3 linked regions of the Caldimonas brevitalea genome follow. The main gene of each other region encodes a partner of the protein of the gene in region 3 in a complex. Links are inferred from orthologs where the notes say so. Each region holds a gene or a part of one and is shown on either strand. Other genes may lie near its edges.

Region 1 (5,850 bases), 280 kb from region 3 along the record:
GGCCGGCACCATAGGCCTCCCGGGAGGCAGCGGCGGGGGGCCACAAGCGGGGCCCGGTGGCAAGCCAGCGAGCAAGCCGGCGAAGCTGACTTCGCAGCAGCTCGCCGCCCTGCTCGCCGACCGCGGCTCAACTGCGGTAGTCGGCGTTGATCGACACGTAGTCGTGCGACAGGTCGCAGGTCCAGACCGTGGCCGTCGCGTTGCCGCGGCCGAGCAGCACTCGCACGGTGATCTCGCTTTGTTTCATCACCCGCTGACCGTCGGCCTCCTGGTAGGCCGGATGGCGGCCGCCCTGGCGGGCCACGTGCACATCGTCGAGATAGAGGTCGATGCCGGTCTGGTCGAGATCGGCGATGCCCGCATAGCCCACTGCGGCCAGGATACGGCCGAGGTTGGGGTCGCTGGCGAAAAAGGCCGTCTTGACCAGCGGCGAGTGGGCGATCGCATAGGCCACCTGGCGGCATTCGTCGACCGAGGCGCCGCCGTCGACCTGCACCGTGATGAACTTGGTGGCCCCCTCGCCGTCGCGCACGATCGCCTGGGCCAGCTGCTGCGCGACCGCCACGACTGCGTCGCGCAAGGCCCGGCCCTCGGCCGAATCGAGCGCGGTGATCGGCGCGTGGCCGGCCTGACCGGTGGCGATCAGCATGAAGCTGTCGTTGGTGGAGGTGTCGCCGTCGATGGTGATGCGGTTGAAGGACAGGTCGGCCGCTTCACGCACCAGTTGCTGCAGCGCCTCGGGCGCCACCGCCGCGTCAGTGGCCATGAAGCCGAGCATCGTCGCCATGTTGGGCCGGATCATGCCGGCACCCTTGCTGATGCCGGTGATGCTGACCTCGCGGCCGCCGATCTGCAGGCGACGCGAGGCGGCCTTGGGCAGTGTGTCGGTGGTCATGATGGCTTCTGCCGCAGCACCCCAGTTGTCGACCTTCAGATCGGCCAGCGCGCCCGGCAGGCCGGCCTGGATGCGGTCGGCCGGCAGCGGCTCCATGATGACACCGGTCGAGAACGGCAGCACCTGCTCGGGCGCCACCTCGAGATGGCGCGCCAGCGCGACGCAGGTCGAGAAGGCGCGCACCAGGCCGTCTTCGCCGGTGCCGGCATTGGCGTTGCCGGTGTTGATCACCAGCGCCCGCGTGCCGACGTTCGCGGCCAGGTGCTGGCGGGCCAGTTGCACCGGTGCGGCGCAGAAGCGGTTTTGCGTGAAGACGCCGGCGACCTGGCTGCCTTCGTCGAGCACGATGACCGTCAGGTCGCGCCGGTTGGCCTTGCGCACGCCGGCCATCGTGATACCGAGGCGGACGCCGGCGACGGGGTGGAGGGTGAGCGGGTCGGGAGCGCTGAGATTGACGGGCATGGGCGGGCTCGGCTGCGTGGAGGGGATGGGGGAGAAAACGCTCGATTGTAGAGACCGCACCGCGAGATTCCGAGGCGCGTCACTCGCCGCGCCGAGCGCTCGGTGATCCGCTGCCGGTGGCCGACGCCGAAGGCCGGGGCGCGTGAACGCCACCAACGAAAAGGGCTCCCGCAGGAGCCCTCAGCCGCATCTCGCCCCGGCGGGTGCCGGGGCTGGAACGCTCAAGTCAAGCGGCCATGGCACTGCTTGTACTTCTTGCCGCTGCCGCAGGGGCAGGGGTCGTTGCGGCCCACCTTGGGCACTGCGCCGGCCGCGGTGGCCGTATCGGTTTCGGTCGCGATGCTGCCGTCGTCGTTGGGGTGCGTGTAGGTGACGTTGGAGATGTTCTCCGCCCGGTCTTCCAGCGCCTCGGTCGCCTGCGCGATCTGCTGCTCCGACTGGATGCGCACGGTCAGCAGCACGCGCGTGACCTCCATCTTGACGATGTCGAGCAGCTGCGCGAACAGCTCGAACGCCTCGCGCTTGTACTCCTGCTTGGGGTTCTTCTGCGCATAGCCGCGCAGATGGATGCCCTGGCGCAGGTAGTCGAGCGCGGCCAGGTGCTCACGCCAGTGCGAGTCGATCGATTGCAGCAGCACCATACGCTCGAACTGCGTGAACTGCTCCTTGCCGACCTGCGCCACCTTGATCGCATACAAATCGTGGCCGGCCTTGACCACCTTCTCGACGATCTCGTCGTCGGTGATGGACTCGCTCTTCTCGACCTCGGCCTTCAGCGGCAGGTCGATCTGCCACTCTTCGCGCAGCGTCTTCTCGAGGCCGGCCAGGTCCCATTGCTCTTCGAGGCTCTGCGCCGGCACATAGGTGCGCGCCACGTCGGTCAACGCCCCTTCGCGCAGGTTGGTGATCTGCTGGCTCAGCTCGGTCGCATCGAGGATCTCGTTGCGCTGTTGGTAGATGACCTTGCGCTGGTCGTTGGAAACGTCGTCGTACTCCAGCAGCTGCTTGCGCACGTCGAAGTTGCGCGCCTCGACCTTGCGCTGGGCGCTCTCGATCGAACGCGTCACGATGCCGGCTTCGATGGCCTCGCCGTCGGGCATCTTCAGCCGGTCCATGATGGCGCGCACGCGGTCGCCCGCGAAGATGCGCATCAACGGGTCTTCGAGCGACAGGTAGAAGCGCGACGAGCCCGGGTCTCCCTGGCGGCCCGAACGACCGCGCAGCTGGTTGTCGATACGGCGCGACTCGTGGCGTTCGGTGGCGATGATGCGCAGGCCGCCGAGCGACTTGACCTGCTCGTGCAGGCCTTGCCATTCGCTCTTCAGCTGCTCGGCGCGGCTGGCTTTCTCGGCGTCGCTGAGCGCCGGGTCGGCCTCGATCAGCTGCACCTGCTTCTCGACGTTGCCGCCGAGCACGATGTCGGTACCGCGGCCGGCCATGTTGGTCGCGATGGTGATCATCTTCGGCCGACCGGCCTGCGCGACGATCTCGGCTTCCTTGGCGTGCTGCTTGGCGTTGAGCACCTGGTGCGGCAGGTCGGCCTTCTTGAGCAGGCCCGAGATCAGCTCGGAGTTCTCGATCGAGGTGGTGCCCACCAGCACCGGCTGGCCGCGTTCGTAGCAGTCGCGGATGTCACCGATGACGGCGTCGTACTTCTCGCGCGCGGTCTTGTAGACCAGGTCGAGCTGGTCCTTGCGCTGCATCGGCCGGTTGGGCGGGATCACCACGGTTTCGAGGCCGTAGATCTCCTGGAACTCATAGGCCTCGGTGTCGGCCGTGCCGGTCATGCCGCCGAGCTTGGCGTACATGCGGAAGTAGTTCTGGAAGGTGATCGACGCCAGCGTCTGGTTTTCGGCCTGGATCTCGACGCCTTCCTTGGCCTCGACGGCCTGGTGCAGGCCGTCCGACCAACGGCGGCCCTGCATCAGCCGGCCGGTGAACTCGTCGACGATGATGACTTCACCGTTCTGCACCACGTAGTGCTGGTCGCGGTGGTACAGGTGGTTGGCCCGCAACGCCGCATACAGGTGGTGCATCAGCGTGATGTTGGCCGGGTCGTAAAGGCTCGCGCCTTCGGCGAGCAGGCCGGCCTGGGCCAGGATGCGCTCGGCGTTCTCATGGCCGTCTTCGGTCAGGAACACCTGGTGGGTTTTCTCGTCGACCGTGAAGTCGCCCGGCTCGATGATGCCTTCGCCGGTGCGCGGATCGGCCTCGCCGATCTGCTTCTTCATCAGCGGCACCACCTTGTTGATGCGCTGGTACAGCTCGGTGTGGTCTTCGGCCTGGCCGCTGATGATCAGCGGCGTGCGGGCCTCGTCGATCAGGATCGAGTCGACCTCGTCGACGATGGCGAAGTTGAGGCCCCGCTGCACACGGTCGGCGGTCTCGTAGACCATGTTGTCGCGCAGGTAGTCGAAGCCGAACTCGTTGTTGGTGCCGTAGGTCACGTCGGCCGCGTAGGCGGCCTGCTTTTCTTCCCGCGGCATCTGCGGCAGGTTGATGCCGACGCTCAAGCCCAGGAAGTTGTAGAGCCGGCCCATCCATTCGGCGTCGCGCCGGGCCAGGTAGTCGTTGACGGTGACGAGGTGCACACCGCGGCCGCTGATCGCGTTCAGGTACACCGGCAAGGTGGCCATCAGGGTCTTGCCTTCACCGGTGCGCATTTCGGCGATCTTGCCGTCGTGCAGCGCCATGCCGCCGATCAGCTGCACGTCGAAGTGGCGCATCTTCAGCGCTCGCTTGCTGCCCTCGCGCACGGTGGCGAAGGCTTCGGGCAACAGGTCGTCGAGCGACTCGCCCTTGGCCACCCGATCGCGAAACTCCTGCGTCTTGCCGCGCAACTGCTCGTCGTTCAGCGCCTCGAACTGGGGCTCGAGCGCATTGATCTTCTCCACCACACGCCGGTATTGCTTGAGAAGGCGGTCGTTGCGACTGCCGAAAATCTGGGTGAGAAGCTTGGGCAACATGCGGTTCGTTCTTGAATGATGAAAGCCGGCGACGCGTGGCAGGCGGCCCTCGGGCCGCATCGATGCACACAACGCTCACGCCGGGAATGGCAGAAAGCCGGGATGTTCCGATACGCGCTCAGGCCGCTTGTGGGTCAGTCGTGAGTCAGCACAAGTGAGTCAGCACAAGTGAGGCCGCTCGCCGCCTTTGCAAGCAGACCCCTGGGCCTGGGCATCGGGCGGGTGAGTGACCGCTCCAAAAGCGTCGGAGTTTAGCACCGGGGCAGCCTGCGCCGCCCTGTGCCGGGGCGGGTACGGCGAGCGCTCAGGGCGCGGCAGGCGTGGCGTCGATGCCGACCGCGGCGACGCTGCGGGCCACCCGGCTGTTGCGGCCGCGCGAGGGCCGCTCGGCCACTGCCGTTGCAGCAGGGGCGTCGTTGGTGAGGAACTTGGCCGGGTCCTGGTGCACCCCGCCCATCAGCACTTCGAAGTGCAAATGCGGGCCGGTGGAGCGGCCGGTCGAACCGACGTGCGCGATCACCTGACCGCGCTTGACCAGGTCGCCCTGCTGGGCCAGCAAGCGCGACGCATGGGCGTAGCGGGTGACCAGGCCGTTGCCGTGGTCGAGGTCGATCATGTTGCCGTATTGGGGATGCGCTTCGGCCCGCACCACCACACCGCCGGCCGCGGCCATGATCGGAGAGCCGGTGGGGGCCGGGAAATCCAGCCCGGTGTGCAGGGCGGAACGGCCCGAGAAGGGGTCGCTGCGGAAGCCGAAACCGGAACTGGTGTGACCTTCGACCGGCTTGGTGTTGGGCACCATCAGCGACTTCATCTGCTCTTCGAACAGGCGCGCCTCGATCATCGTGAAGACGTCGGCGCGCTGCGCCGAGAACTCGTCGAGCCAGTCGATGGCGCGGTTCAGCTCGGTCAGCGACGGGCGGCCGCTGGGGATGAACGGGCCGCCCTGCCCGCCCGGGCCGGTGGCTTCGCCGGGCTTGGCGGGCTGCGTGTCGCTGGCCGGCTTGATCTCTTCGGGCTTCAGGCCCGCCAGACCCGAGACCCGCTCGCCCACCGCTTCGAGGTGGATCAGCTTGGCCTGCATCTCGCCCACCCGCTGCGCCATCGCGTCGAGGTTTTCACGCATGAAACGGTCGCGCTGGGCGAACTCGTCCTTGACGACCAGCTTCACCAACTGGCTGACCACCGGCCAGCCGTCACGCGCGGCCTTGAGGAAGATGAAGTGGTAGATCGCGCCCGACAACGCGAGCATTGCAGCGGCCAACAGAAGCACCAGGAATGCCAATTGCCACGGCGCCAGCTGAAGGACGCGCGTCCTGGCCAGCCGGCCGTGGGTGATCATGATCTGCATCGCTACACTCCTGTCATGAACCGTCGCGCGGACCGCACGCTACCCATCCACGAAGCCCTCAGCCGCCATGCGGGGCTGGCTCGGATTCAGCAGCTGATGCGTGAATCGAACGAGCGCTTCGAAGTGGTCCGTCCCCTCCTGCCTCCTGCTCTCGCGGCCCATGTCAAAGCCGGGCC
Region 2 (5,274 bases), 3.8 Mb from region 3 along the record:
GTGCGCCGCCGGGTGCTGAGGACCGAAGTTCAGGGTGTAGTTCTTGATTTCTGCCACGTGGGGACCTCGGGCTCAGTGATGCAGGCCGCCGTAGTTCTCTTCGCGGATCACGCGGGGCGTGATCTCGCGCGGCTCGATCGTCACCGGTTGGTAGATCACGCGTTTCTGCTCGGCGTCGTAACGCATCTCGACATGGCCGGTCACCGGGAAGTCCTTGCGGAAGGGGTGGCCGATGAAACCGTAGTCGGTCAGCAGGCGGCGCAGGTCGAGGTGCCCGTCGAAGACGATGCCGAACAGATCGAAGGCTTCGCGCTCGAACCAGTTGGCCGCGTTCCAGACCTCGTTGACAGACGGCACCACCGGCAGGTCGTCGTCGGGCGCGTACACCTTGAGGCGCAGCCGCCAGTTCTTGGTGATCGACAGCAAATGGGTGCTCACGCAGTAGCGCGGACCCTCGTAGCGACCGTCGGCATACGACGAATAGTCGAGGCCACACAGGTCGATCAGCTGCTCGAAGCGCAGTTCGGGGTGGTCGCGCAGCGTCACCGCTACCTCGAGGTAGTCGGCGGCGGAGACGGTGATCGTCAGCTCGCCGAGGTCTTGTTCGACGCGCTTGAGCTTGCCGCCCAGCACCGCGTCGAGTTGTTCGCGCAAAAGATTCAGTCTGCTCATGACCTCACCCCGGTCGGCAGGGTGGCCTGCGTCAGGTTGTTTGCCATAGGATGTCCCGTGTACGCCGCGCGCATCAGCGCGCGATCGTGTTTTCGCGCCGGATCTTGGCCTGCAGCTGCAGGATGCCGTAGAGCAGCGCTTCCGCCGTCGGGGGGCAGCCGGGCACGTAGACGTCGACCGGCACGATGCGGTCGCAGCCGCGCACAACCGAATAGCTGTAGTGGTAGTAGCCACCGCCGTTGGCGCACGATCCCATCGACAGCACCCAGCGCGGCTCGGCCATCTGGTCGTAGACCTTGCGGAGGGCCGGTGCCATCTTGTTGCACAGCGTGCCGGCCACGATCATCAGGTCGGACTGGCGGGGGCTGGGACGGAACAACATGCCGAAACGGTCGATGTCGTAACGGGCTGCGCCCGCGTGCATCATCTCGACCGCACAGCAGGCCAGCCCGAAGGTCATCGGCCACAACGAGCCGGTCTTCGACCAGTTGATCAGCTTGTCGGCCGTGGTGGTGATGAAGCCTTCCTTGAGAACGCCTTCGATACTCATACCAACTTACCTCGCGTCATTCCCAGTCCAGGGCACCCTTCTTCCACTCGTAGACGAAGCCCACGACAAGGATGCCCAGGAAAATCATCATGGCCAGAAAGCCTGGCTGGCCGATATCGCGCAACGCCACTGCCCACGGGAAGAGGAAGGCAATTTCGAGGTCGAACAAGATGAAGAGGATGGCCACCAGGTAGTAGCGCACATCGAACTTCATGCGGGCGTCTTCGAAGGCTTCGAAGCCGCACTCGTAGGGCGAGTTCTTCGCCGCGTCGGGCCGCCGGGGGCCGAGCAGGAAACCGAGCACCTGGGGTGCAACGCCGACGGCGATGCCGACCAGGATGAACAGGATGACGGGGAGGTACTGGTCGAGGCTCATGATGCTCTTGGAGGCTGGTCTCGGGTCGACTGCTCGTGGACGGCTGGCTGCTACTGTTGCTTGACGCGTGGCTCGCTGTGACGGAGTGTGGCTGGCTGCGCGAAAGTCTTCACAGATCCGGCTCAAACGCATGGCAAAAATAAGGCGCGCTGTTCCCAGCGGTCAGACCGCTGCCCAGCACGCCCACTTTGTCCCTGCGGTTGCCCCCTTCGGCTGTTGCGTCCAGGGCGCCCGATGCGGCACCGGATGATCACCGCATCGATTGAAATTTTGGTGCCGACGGCGAGACTCGAACTCGCACAGCTTTCGCCACTACCCCCTCAAGATAGCGTGTCTACCAATTTCACCACGTCGGCCTGAGAGCCCGGGCCTGCCTTCCTTGAACCCTGCCCTGGTTCGACACCAGGCCAAGAGGAAAGATCCCGGGCCATCAAACTGCTCGGCTTGCATGAGGGAAGCGCCACATCCGGCACAGGCAACGACCTCGGCGAGGACGCTGACCCGCGGTCGCCGACCGCGGTGCCTGCTGACTCAGAACGCAACAGGTAGTGCCCGCTCTGATCACCCTTCAGTGGCAGCTTTAACAGTAGCTTGCCGAACAGCCTTGGATTCTAACTCGAATCCCTGCCCTTCTCAATGGAGTCGGGCATTTCGATCAAGTTATTTCGTCGGGATCTGAGCGGCACCGGAAGCAGCGGGCGCAGGCACCACGGCGGCCGAGGCAGGCGCTTCAACGGCGCTGGCTGCCGGTGCGGCACCGGGGATCTGCGATGCACCACTCGCACTTGCGGCCGGCGCCTGGGCCGGAGCGCGCTCGAGCACGGTTGCCGCCGGCGCCTCCGCAGGCCGCGAGCTGGACAGATACGCGAGGGCCAGCGTGCAGATGAAAAACACGGTCGCCAACACCGCCGTGGTGCGCGACAGGAAGTTGGCGCTGCCGGTGGCACCGAACAGGCTGCCCGAGGCGCCGCTACCGAACGAAGCGCCCATGTCGGCGCCCTTGCCGTGCTGCACCAGCACCAGGCCGATCATGCCCAGCGCAGACAGCAACTGCACGACGAGGATCACGGTGGTCAGAAACTGCATCAAGAATCTCCAGAAATGGGGGCGAGCCGTCGTCGCCGGCTCACAGCGCTGCGCGGCAGATCGCGATGAAATCGGCGGCCTTCAGGGAAGCCCCGCCGATCAGGCCACCGTCGATGTCGGGTTGCGCGAACAAGGTGGCGGCGTTGTCGGGCTTGACGCTGCCGCCGTAGAGGATCTTCATGCTGTCGGCGTGCGACGTCGCGGCTTGCAACTGCGCCCGCAACAGTGCGTGCACCTCTTGCGCCTGCTCGGGCGAGGCGGTCTTGCCGGTGCCGATGGCCCAGACCGGCTCGTAAGCCACCACGATCTGCGGCACGCAATGACCCAGCGTGTGGATCACGGCCGACAACTGGCGCTTGACCACCGCGTCGGTCTGCCCGGCTTCGCGTTCGGCCAAGGTTTCGCCAACGCACACGATGGGGATCATGCCCTTGTTGACGACGATCTTGGCCTTGTCGGCCACCAGCTGGTCGCTCTCACCGTGGTAGGCGCGGCGCTCGGAGTGGCCCACGATCACGTAGCGGCAGCCGACGTCGTGCAGCATCGTGGCCGACACCTCGCCGGTGTAGGCGCCCTGCTCGTGCGCCGAACAGTCCTGCGCGCCCAGCCCGATATGGCTGCCTTGCAGTGCGAGCACGCAAGAGGCCAGATAAGGAAACGGCACGCACACCGCCGCCTCGCAGACGAAAGGCTCGGCAGCGCGCACGCCCCCCAGCAGTTCAGCATTGCTGGCCAGCGTGCCGTGCATCTTCCAGTTGCCTACGACCAGTTTGCGGCGCATCGATTCGCTCCCTTCCCGCTCAAAAAGCCCAATATTCTACGTAGTCGCCTTGCGGCGCTCACCAGGTCAGCACGATCTTTCCGATGTGCTGGTTCGATTCCATCAGTGCATGGGCCTGCGCCGCATCGGCCGCGGCGAAGGTCTTGAACACCACTGGCGTGATCCTGCGTTGCGCCAACAACGGCCACACCCGCTCGCGCAACTCGCGCGCCACCGCCGCCTTGAACGACACCGGCCGCGGCCGCAGTGTCGAGCCGGTCACGGTCAGGCGCCGGCGCATCAGCGTGACGATGTCGAGTTCAGCCTTGGTGCCGCCTTGCACCGCGATGATGACCAGCCGACCGTCGTCGGCCAGGCAGTCGATCTCGCGCGGCAGGTAGTCGCCGGCGACCATGTCGAGGATCACGTCCGCCCCACGGCCGCCACTCAATCGCTTGACCTCGGCGGCGAAGTCGTGGGTGCGGTAGTTGATCGCGTGGTCGGCGCCCAGCTTCACGCAGGCGGCGCACTTGTCGTCGCTGCCCGCCGTCGCATACACCGTCGCCCCCATGGCCTTGCCCAGCTGGATCGCCGTGACGCCGATGCCGCTCGTGCCGCCCTGCACCAGCAGCGTCTCGCCAGCCGCGAGGCGCGCCCGTTGGAACACATTGGACCAGACGGTGAAGAAGGTCTCGGGCAACCCGGCGGCCTCGACGTCGCTCCAGCCGTCGGGCACCGGCAGGCACAAGGCCGCCGCGGCGACGCACAGCTCGGCATACCCGCCGCCCTGCACCAACGCACAAACCCGGTCGCCGAGCTTCAGGCCCGCTTTAGCCATCGCAGCTGCGTCGCCAGCGACGATCTCACCGGCCACTTCCAGGCCGGGCAGGTCGGAGGCGCCGGCGGGCACCGGATAGTGACCCTTGCGTTGCAGCACGTCGGGCCGGTTGACACCGGCCGCCCGCACCCGGATCAACACCTCGCCGGAGCCGGCGACAGGATCGGGCCTCTGACAGGGGCGCAACACGTCCGGCGCGCCGTAGCTGGTGATCTCGATGGCTTGCATGGGAGAGCGTACGCAGTAGCGGAATGGACGAACCCGGCACACCGCGAGCGCAGCGTGCCGGGCGGGAACAGCGTTACTGCTGCTGCTGTTGCTGCTGTTGGTCGGGCGCGTAGCCGCGGTCCAGCAGCGCCTTGATCGACAGCTTCACACGGCCCTTCTCGTCGGTCTCGAGCACCTTCACGCGCACGGTCTGGCCGACTTCGAGGTAGTCGGTGACCTTGTTGACGCGCTCGTTGGCGATCTGGCTGATGTGCACCAGGCCGTCCTTGCCGGGCAGCAGGTTGACCAGCGCGCCGATGCCCTCGAGGATCTTGGTGACCGGGCCTTCGTAGATCTTGCCCACCTCGACTTCGGCGGTGATCTCTTCGATCTTCTTCTTCGCCAGGTCGGCCATCGCGGTGTCGGTCGATGCGATGGTGATGGTGCCGTCTTCGGCGATGTCGATCTGCGTGCCGGTCTCTTCGGTCAGCGCGCGAATGGTGGCGCCGCCCTTGCCGATCACGTCGCGGATCTTCTCCGGGTTGATCTTCATCGTGTACAGGCGGGGCGCGAACTGCGACACCTCGGTCTTGGCGCCGCCGACGGCGTCGACCATCTTGCCGAGGATGTGCAGGCGGCCTTCCTTGGCCTGCGCCAGCGCGACCTGCATGATTTCCTTGGTGATGCCCTGGATCTTGATGTCCATCTGCAGCGCAGTGATGCCACTCGACGTGCCGGCCACCTTGAAGTCCATGTCGCCCAGGTGATCCTCATCGCCGAGGATG
Region 3 (5,451 bases):
TCCCGTTCAAGAACTGAGGTGGTTCGTGGCTAAAGTTTCGATGAAGCAGCGCGAGCAAAAGCGCGCCGACCTGGTCGCGAAGTTCGCCAAGAAGTATGCCGAACTGAAGGCGATCGCCAACGACGCCAAGAAGTCGGACGAAGAGCGTTATCTCGCCCGTCTGGAGCTGCAGAAGCTCCCGCGCAACGCCAACCCGACGCGTCAGCGCAACCGTTGCGGCCTGACCGGTCGTCCGCGCGGCACGTTCCGCAAGTTCGGCCTCGCCCGTAACAAGATCCGCGAATTGGCTTTCGAAGGCGACATCCCCGGTGTCGTCAAGGCCAGCTGGTAATCGGCCCGACAGGAGAATCCTATGAGCATGAGTGATCCTATCGCCGATATGCTGACCCGCATTCGCAACGCTCAGACCGTTGAGAAGGCCAGCGTCTCGATGCCTGCTTCGAAGCTGAAAGTGGCGATCGCCCAAGTCCTGAAGGACGAAGGTTATATCGACGGTTTCGCGGTGCGTGGTGAAGAAGCCAAGCCGCAACTCGAGATTTCGCTGAAGTACTACGCCGGTCGTCCGGTGATCGAGCGCCTGGAGCGCGTGAGCCGCCCCGGCTTGCGTATCTACAAGGGCCGCCACGACATTCCGCAGGTCATGAATGGCCTCGGCGTGGCGATCGTGACGACGCCCAAGGGTGTGATGACCGACCGCAAAGCACGTCAAGCCGGTATCGGCGGCGAAGTGCTGTGCTACGTCGCCTGATCGAGGGAGGCTAAGAAATGTCCCGCGTTGGAAAAATGCCGGTCGCCGTCCCGCAAGGCGTGGATGTGGCGATCACGGCCGAACAGATCAGCGTCAAAGGTTCGCTGGGCACCCTGGTGCGCCAAACGAACCAGCTGGTCACGGTCAAGAATGAAGGCGGCAAGCTGACGTTCACCCCGGTGAACGACTCGGCGGCAGCCAATGCGATGTCCGGCACGATGCGTGCGCTCGTCGCGAACATGGTCAACGGTGTCACCAAGGGCTTCGAGAAGAAGCTGAACTTGGTGGGCGTGGGTTATCGCGCCCAAGCCCAAGGCCAGAAGCTGAACCTGCAAGTTGGCTACTCTCACCCGGTGGTGAAGGAAATGCCGGCAGGTATCAAGGTGGAAACCCCGACGCAAACCGAAATCCTGATCAAGGGTTCCGACCGTCAGGTGGTGGGCCAGATCGCCGCTGAAGTGCGTGCCTTCCGTCCGCCCGAGCCCTACAAGGGCAAGGGGATCCGCTATTCCGACGAGAAGGTCTCTATCAAAGAGACCAAGAAGAAGTAAGGAGCCGCGAGATGTTGACCAAGAAAGAACAGCGCCTGCGCCGCTCCCGCCAGACCCGTGTCCGCATTGCGGAACTGCGTGTCGCGCGCCTGACGGTGTTTCGCTCGAACACGCACATCTATGCCAGCGTGATTTCCGAAGACGGCCAGAAGGTCCTCGCGACCGCCTCGACCGCCGAGAAGGAAGTTCGCGAGCAGCTGGGTGGTGCCGGCAAGGGCGGCAACGTGAACGCAGCCTCGATCGTTGGCAAGCGCATCGCCGAGAAGGCGAAGGCTGCTGGCGTCGAGAAAGTGGCGTTCGACCGCGCTGGTTTCGCCTTCCATGGCCGGGTCAAGGCCCTGGCCGAGGCGGCCCGCGAAGGCGGCCTGCAGTTCTAAGCGCAAGACCTCAAGGAATCTGAAATGGCAAAGTTTCAACCGAAGGTGGCCGACGAAGGCCGCGACGACGGTCTGCGCGAGAAGATGATCGCCGTGAACCGCGTCACCAAGGTGGTGAAGGGCGGCCGTATCCTCGGTTTCGCTGCACTGACCGTGGTCGGCGACGGCGATGGCCGCATCGGCATGGGCAAGGGCAAGGCGCGTGAAGTGCCGGTCGCTGTCCAGAAGGCGATGGAGCAGGCCCGCCGCAACATGATCAAGGTGAGCCTGAAGAACGGCACGCTGCACCACAAGGTGAACGGCGAGCACGGTGCGGCCAAGGTGCTGATGGCGCCGGCTCCCGCCGGTGCCGGCATCATCGCCGGTGGTCCGATGCGTGCAGTGTTCGAGGTGATGGGCGTGACCGACATCGTGGCCAAGAGCCATGGTTCGACCAACCCCTACAACATGGTGCGCGCGACGCTGAATGCGCTGACCAACTCGACCACGCCGTCCGAGATCGCTGCCAAGCGCGGCAAGACCGTTGAAGAAATCTTCAGCTGAAAGCCAGGAGCAACATCATGGCGGATGACAAGAAAACTCTGAAGGTCAAGCTGGTTCGCAGCCCGATCGGCACCCGTGCCGATCACCGCGCCACGGTGCGCGGCCTCGGTCTGCGCGGCATGAACAGCGAGTCCGTGCTGGAAGACACCCCGGCGGTGCGCGGCATGATCAACAAGGTGAGCTACCTGGTCAAGGTGCTCTGAAGCGGCTGAGGACAAGATGCAACTCAATACCATCAAGCCGGCAGCTGGCGCCAAGCACGCCAAGCGCCGCGTGGGCCGGGGTATCGGTTCCGGTCTGGGCAAGACGGCGGGTCGTGGCCACAAGGGTCAGAAGTCGCGCGCCGGTGGCTACCACAAGGTGGGCTTCGAAGGCGGCCAGATGCCGCTGCAGCGTCGCCTGCCCAAGCGTGGCTTCAAGTCGCAACTGCTGAAGTTCAACGCCGAGATCCGTTTGTCGGACCTCGAGCGCCTGGATGCGGCCGAAGTCGATCTGATCGCGCTGAAGCAAGCGGGCCTGGTTCCTGAGTTGGCCAAGAACGTCAAGGTGATCGCTGCCGGTCAATTGACGAAGAAGGTCGCTCTCAAGGGGATCGGCGCGACGGCAGGTGCCAAGGCCGCCATCGAGGCAGCCGGCGGCTCCCTGGCCGAGTGACGGTTCAGCGTCGCAACCGGCTCTAGGACACACACCCAGTGGCAACCAACGCACCTCAGCTGGCCAAAACCGGGAAGTTCGGCGACTTGCGTCGCCGGCTGATCTTCCTGGTGATGGCGCTCGTGGTCTACCGGATCGGCGCGCACATTCCCGTGCCGGGCATTGATCCGACGCAGCTGCAGCAGCTCTTCAAGAGCCAGCAAGGCGGCATCCTGAGTCTGTTCAACATGTTCTCCGGCGGAGCGCTGTCGCGTTTCACGGTGTTCGCGTTGGGCATCATGCCGTACATCTCTGCATCGATCATCATGCAGCTGATGAGCTACGTGGTGCCCTCGCTGGAGCAGCTCAAGAAGGAAGGCGAAGGCGGTCGACGCAAGATCACCCAGTACACCCGCTACGGGACGCTGGGCCTGGCGTTGTTCCAGTCGCTGTCGATCGCGATCGCGCTCGAAAGCTCGCCGGGGTTGGTGCTGGCGCCGGGTTTCGGCTTCCGCATCAGCGCGATGATCAGCCTGACGGCTGGCACGATGTTCTTGATGTGGCTGGGTGAGCAGATCACCGAGCGCGGCCTGGGCAACGGCATCTCGATCCTGATCTTCGGCGGTATCGCGGCGGGCCTGCCCAGCGCGATCGGCGGACTGTTCGAGTTGGTGCGTACCGGGGCGATGCACGAAGTCGTCGCGCTGTTGATCATCGTCGTGATCGGCGCGGTGACCTACGGTGTGGTGTTCGTCGAGCGTGGTCAGCGCAAGATCCTCGTCAACTATGCGAAGCGGCAGGTCGGCAACAAGGTTTACGGGGGTCAGTCCTCGCACCTGCCGCTGAAGCTGAACATGGCTGGCGTGATCCCGCCGATCTTCGCGTCGTCGATCATCCTGTTGCCGGCCACCGTCGTGAGCTGGTTCAGCAGCGGTGACAGCCTGCGCTGGTTGAAGAACATTGCCGACGCGCTGCATCCGGGCCAGCCCGTGTATGTGATGTTGTATGCGGCTGCGATCATCTTCTTCTGCTTCTTCTACACGGCGCTGGTGTTCAACAGCCGTGAGACGGCAGACAACCTGAAGAAGAGCGGCGCGTTCATCCCTGGGATCCGTCCTGGCGACCAGACTGCGCGATACATTGACCGCATCCTGTCTCGGCTGACGCTGGCCGGTGCGATCTACATCACGCTGGTCTGCTTGCTGCCGGAGTTCCTGATCCTCAAGTACAACGTCCCGTTCTACTTCGGCGGCACGTCGCTGCTGATCATCGTGGTCGTGACGATGGACTTCTGGGCGCAGGTGCAGTCGTATGTGATGTCGCAGCAGTACGAGTCGCTGCTGAAGAAGGCAAATTTCAAGGCCGGCTGAGCCGGTTCAACGAACGCGAACAGACGAAGACGCAATGGCGAAAGACGACGTCATTCAGATGCAGGGCGAGATCCTCGAGAACTTGCCCAATGCAACGTTTCGCGTGAAGTTGGAGAACGGGCATGTCGTGCTCGGTCATATCTCCGGAAAGATGCGGATGCACTACATCCGCATCCTCCCCGGCGACAAGGTGACCGTGGAGCTGACGCCCTACGATTTGAGTCGAGCTCGCATCGTGTTCCGAGCGAAGTGAGCGGCACTGTTCATACTCGGAATATCGCGATCGTTCATCGGGCCGCTGGTCGGCGTAGCGAGCAACAAAGGTCAAGGAGAAGACCATGAAAGTTTCGGCATCCGTCAAAAAGATCTGCCGCAATTGCAAGATCATCCGTCGCAACGGCGTGGTTCGCGTGATTTGCACCGACCCGCGTCACAAGCAACGCCAGGGCTGATCGGGACACGATCATCCTGATGAACGCGAATTAGAGGACCCACATGGCACGTATTGCTGGTATCAATATTCCGCCCCAAAAGCATGCGGAAATCGGTTTGACCTCGATCTACGGGATCGGTCGCACCACGGCGCAGAAGATCTGCGACGCCGTCGGCATCGCCTACAGCAAGAAGATCAAGGACCTGACCGACGCTGATCTGGAAAAGATCCGTGAAGAGGTGGGTCGTCTGACGATCGAAGGCGACCTGCGCCGCGAAACGACGATGAACATCAAGCGATTGATGGACCTCGGCTGCTACCGCGGTTTCCGTCATCGCCGCGGGCTGCCGATGCGCGGCCAGCGCACCCGCACGAACGCCCGGACCCGCAAGGGCCCGCGCAAGTCCGGCGTGCAGCTGAAGAAATAAGCCGCCGAACGAGCTGATTGAAAGAAGGTCACCATGGCTAAAGCACCTGCGAATACCGCCGCTCGGCGTGTGAGCAAGAAGATCCGCAAGAACATTGCGGACGGTATTGCTCACGTGCACGCGTCGTTCAACAACACCATCATCACGATCACCGACCGCCAGGGCAACGCGCTGTCCTGGGCTTCCAGCGGTGGCCAGGGTTTCAAGGGCTCGCGCAAGTCCACGCCGTACGCTGCCCAGGTGGCGGCCGAAGTGGCGGGTCGTGCGGCTCAAGAACAAGGCATCAAGAATCTCGACGTCGAGATCAAGGGCCCCGGCCCGGGTCGTGAGTCGTCGGTGCGTGCGCTGGCCGCGCTGGGCATCCGGAT

The links.
Region 1: the proteins of secY (region 3) and secA are in contact, whole or in part, in a crystal structure (PDB 3DIN), measured with the Thermotoga maritima proteins. The link is inferred for Caldimonas brevitalea from one-to-one orthologs. Residues at the interface, in WP_004081795.1 of Thermotoga maritima: Glu108, Gly109, Glu110, Glu111, Ala236, Glu237, Arg238, Arg239, Ile240, Thr241, Ile242, Gln243, Tyr244, Ala245, Arg246, Arg247, Val248, Thr249, Gly250, Arg251, Arg252, Val253, Tyr254, Gly256, Ala257, Ser258, Thr259, Tyr260, Leu261, Pro262; in WP_004082002.1 of Thermotoga maritima: Glu261, Ala262, Arg263, Lys300, Ala301, Arg302, Thr303, Ile304, Ile305, Leu323, Tyr324, Asp325, Pro326, Val329, Ser330, Tyr333, Ile336, Lys340, Phe345, Val349, Glu363, Phe364, Tyr374, Ser375, Gly376, Gly377, Glu393, Ile395, Thr482, Ser483.
Region 2: secY (region 3) and secG share a complex: the UniProt entries of both Escherichia coli proteins name them as parts of the sec protein translocase complex. The link is inferred for Caldimonas brevitalea from one-to-one orthologs.

Annotation. Positions count from the first base shown.
Region 1 is NZ_CP011371.1:5,448,836-5,454,685, forward strand. Bases 1,379-4,714 are described here. They hold secA (preprotein translocase subunit SecA), read right to left. Parts: upstream 4,324-4,714; coding sequence 1,579-4,323; downstream 1,379-1,578. Other genes in these bases: AAW51_RS23070 (M23 family metallopeptidase), read right to left, coding at 4,628-4,714. Outside these bases: AAW51_RS23055 (phasin family protein), read left to right, coding at 1-14; bifunctional glutamate N-acetyltransferase/amino-acid acetyltransferase ArgJ, read right to left, coding at 128-1,357; more of AAW51_RS23070, read right to left, coding at 4,715-5,674; AAW51_RS29485 (DciA family protein), read left to right, coding at 5,690-5,850. UniProt on the Escherichia coli protein: Required for protein export, interacts with the SecYEG preprotein conducting channel.
Region 2 is NZ_CP011371.1:1,968,100-1,973,373, reverse strand. The notes cover bases 972-3,731. They hold secG (preprotein translocase subunit SecG), read right to left. Parts: upstream 2,685-3,731; coding sequence 2,259-2,684; downstream 972-2,258. Other genes in these bases: AAW51_RS08665 (NAD(P)H-quinone oxidoreductase), read right to left, coding at 3,524-3,731; tpiA (triose-phosphate isomerase), read right to left, coding at 2,725-3,465; AAW51_RS08685 (NADH-quinone oxidoreductase subunit A), read right to left, coding at 1,239-1,598; AAW51_RS08690 (NuoB/complex I 20 kDa subunit family protein), read right to left, coding at 972-1,222. Outside these bases: AAW51_RS08700 (NADH-quinone oxidoreductase subunit D), read right to left, coding at 1-57; AAW51_RS08695 (NADH-quinone oxidoreductase subunit C), read right to left, coding at 73-672; more of AAW51_RS08690, read right to left, coding at 746-971; more of AAW51_RS08665, read right to left, coding at 3,732-4,510; pnp (polyribonucleotide nucleotidyltransferase), read right to left, coding at 4,584-5,274. UniProt on the Escherichia coli protein: Subunit of the protein translocation channel SecYEG. Overexpression of some hybrid proteins has been thought to jam the protein secretion apparatus resulting in cell death; while this may be true it also results in FtsH-mediated degradation of SecY.
Region 3 is NZ_CP011371.1:5,728,809-5,734,259, reverse strand. Bases 2,130-5,066 are described here. They hold secY (preprotein translocase subunit SecY), read left to right. Parts: upstream 2,130-2,911; coding sequence 2,912-4,222; downstream 4,223-5,066. Other genes in these bases: rpsM (30S ribosomal protein S13), read left to right, coding at 4,718-5,066; rpmJ (50S ribosomal protein L36), read left to right, coding at 4,561-4,674; infA (translation initiation factor IF-1), read left to right, coding at 4,257-4,475; rplO (50S ribosomal protein L15), read left to right, coding at 2,439-2,873; rpmD (50S ribosomal protein L30), read left to right, coding at 2,237-2,422. Outside these bases: rplE (50S ribosomal protein L5), read left to right, coding at 1-17; rpsN (30S ribosomal protein S14), read left to right, coding at 41-331; rpsH (30S ribosomal protein S8), read left to right, coding at 353-748; rplF (50S ribosomal protein L6), read left to right, coding at 766-1,299; rplR (50S ribosomal protein L18), read left to right, coding at 1,311-1,676; more of rpsE, read left to right, coding at 1,701-2,129; more of rpsM, read left to right, coding at 5,067-5,083; rpsK (30S ribosomal protein S11), read left to right, coding at 5,117-5,451. UniProt on the Escherichia coli protein: The central subunit of the protein translocation channel SecYEG. Consists of two halves formed by TMs 1-5 and 6-10.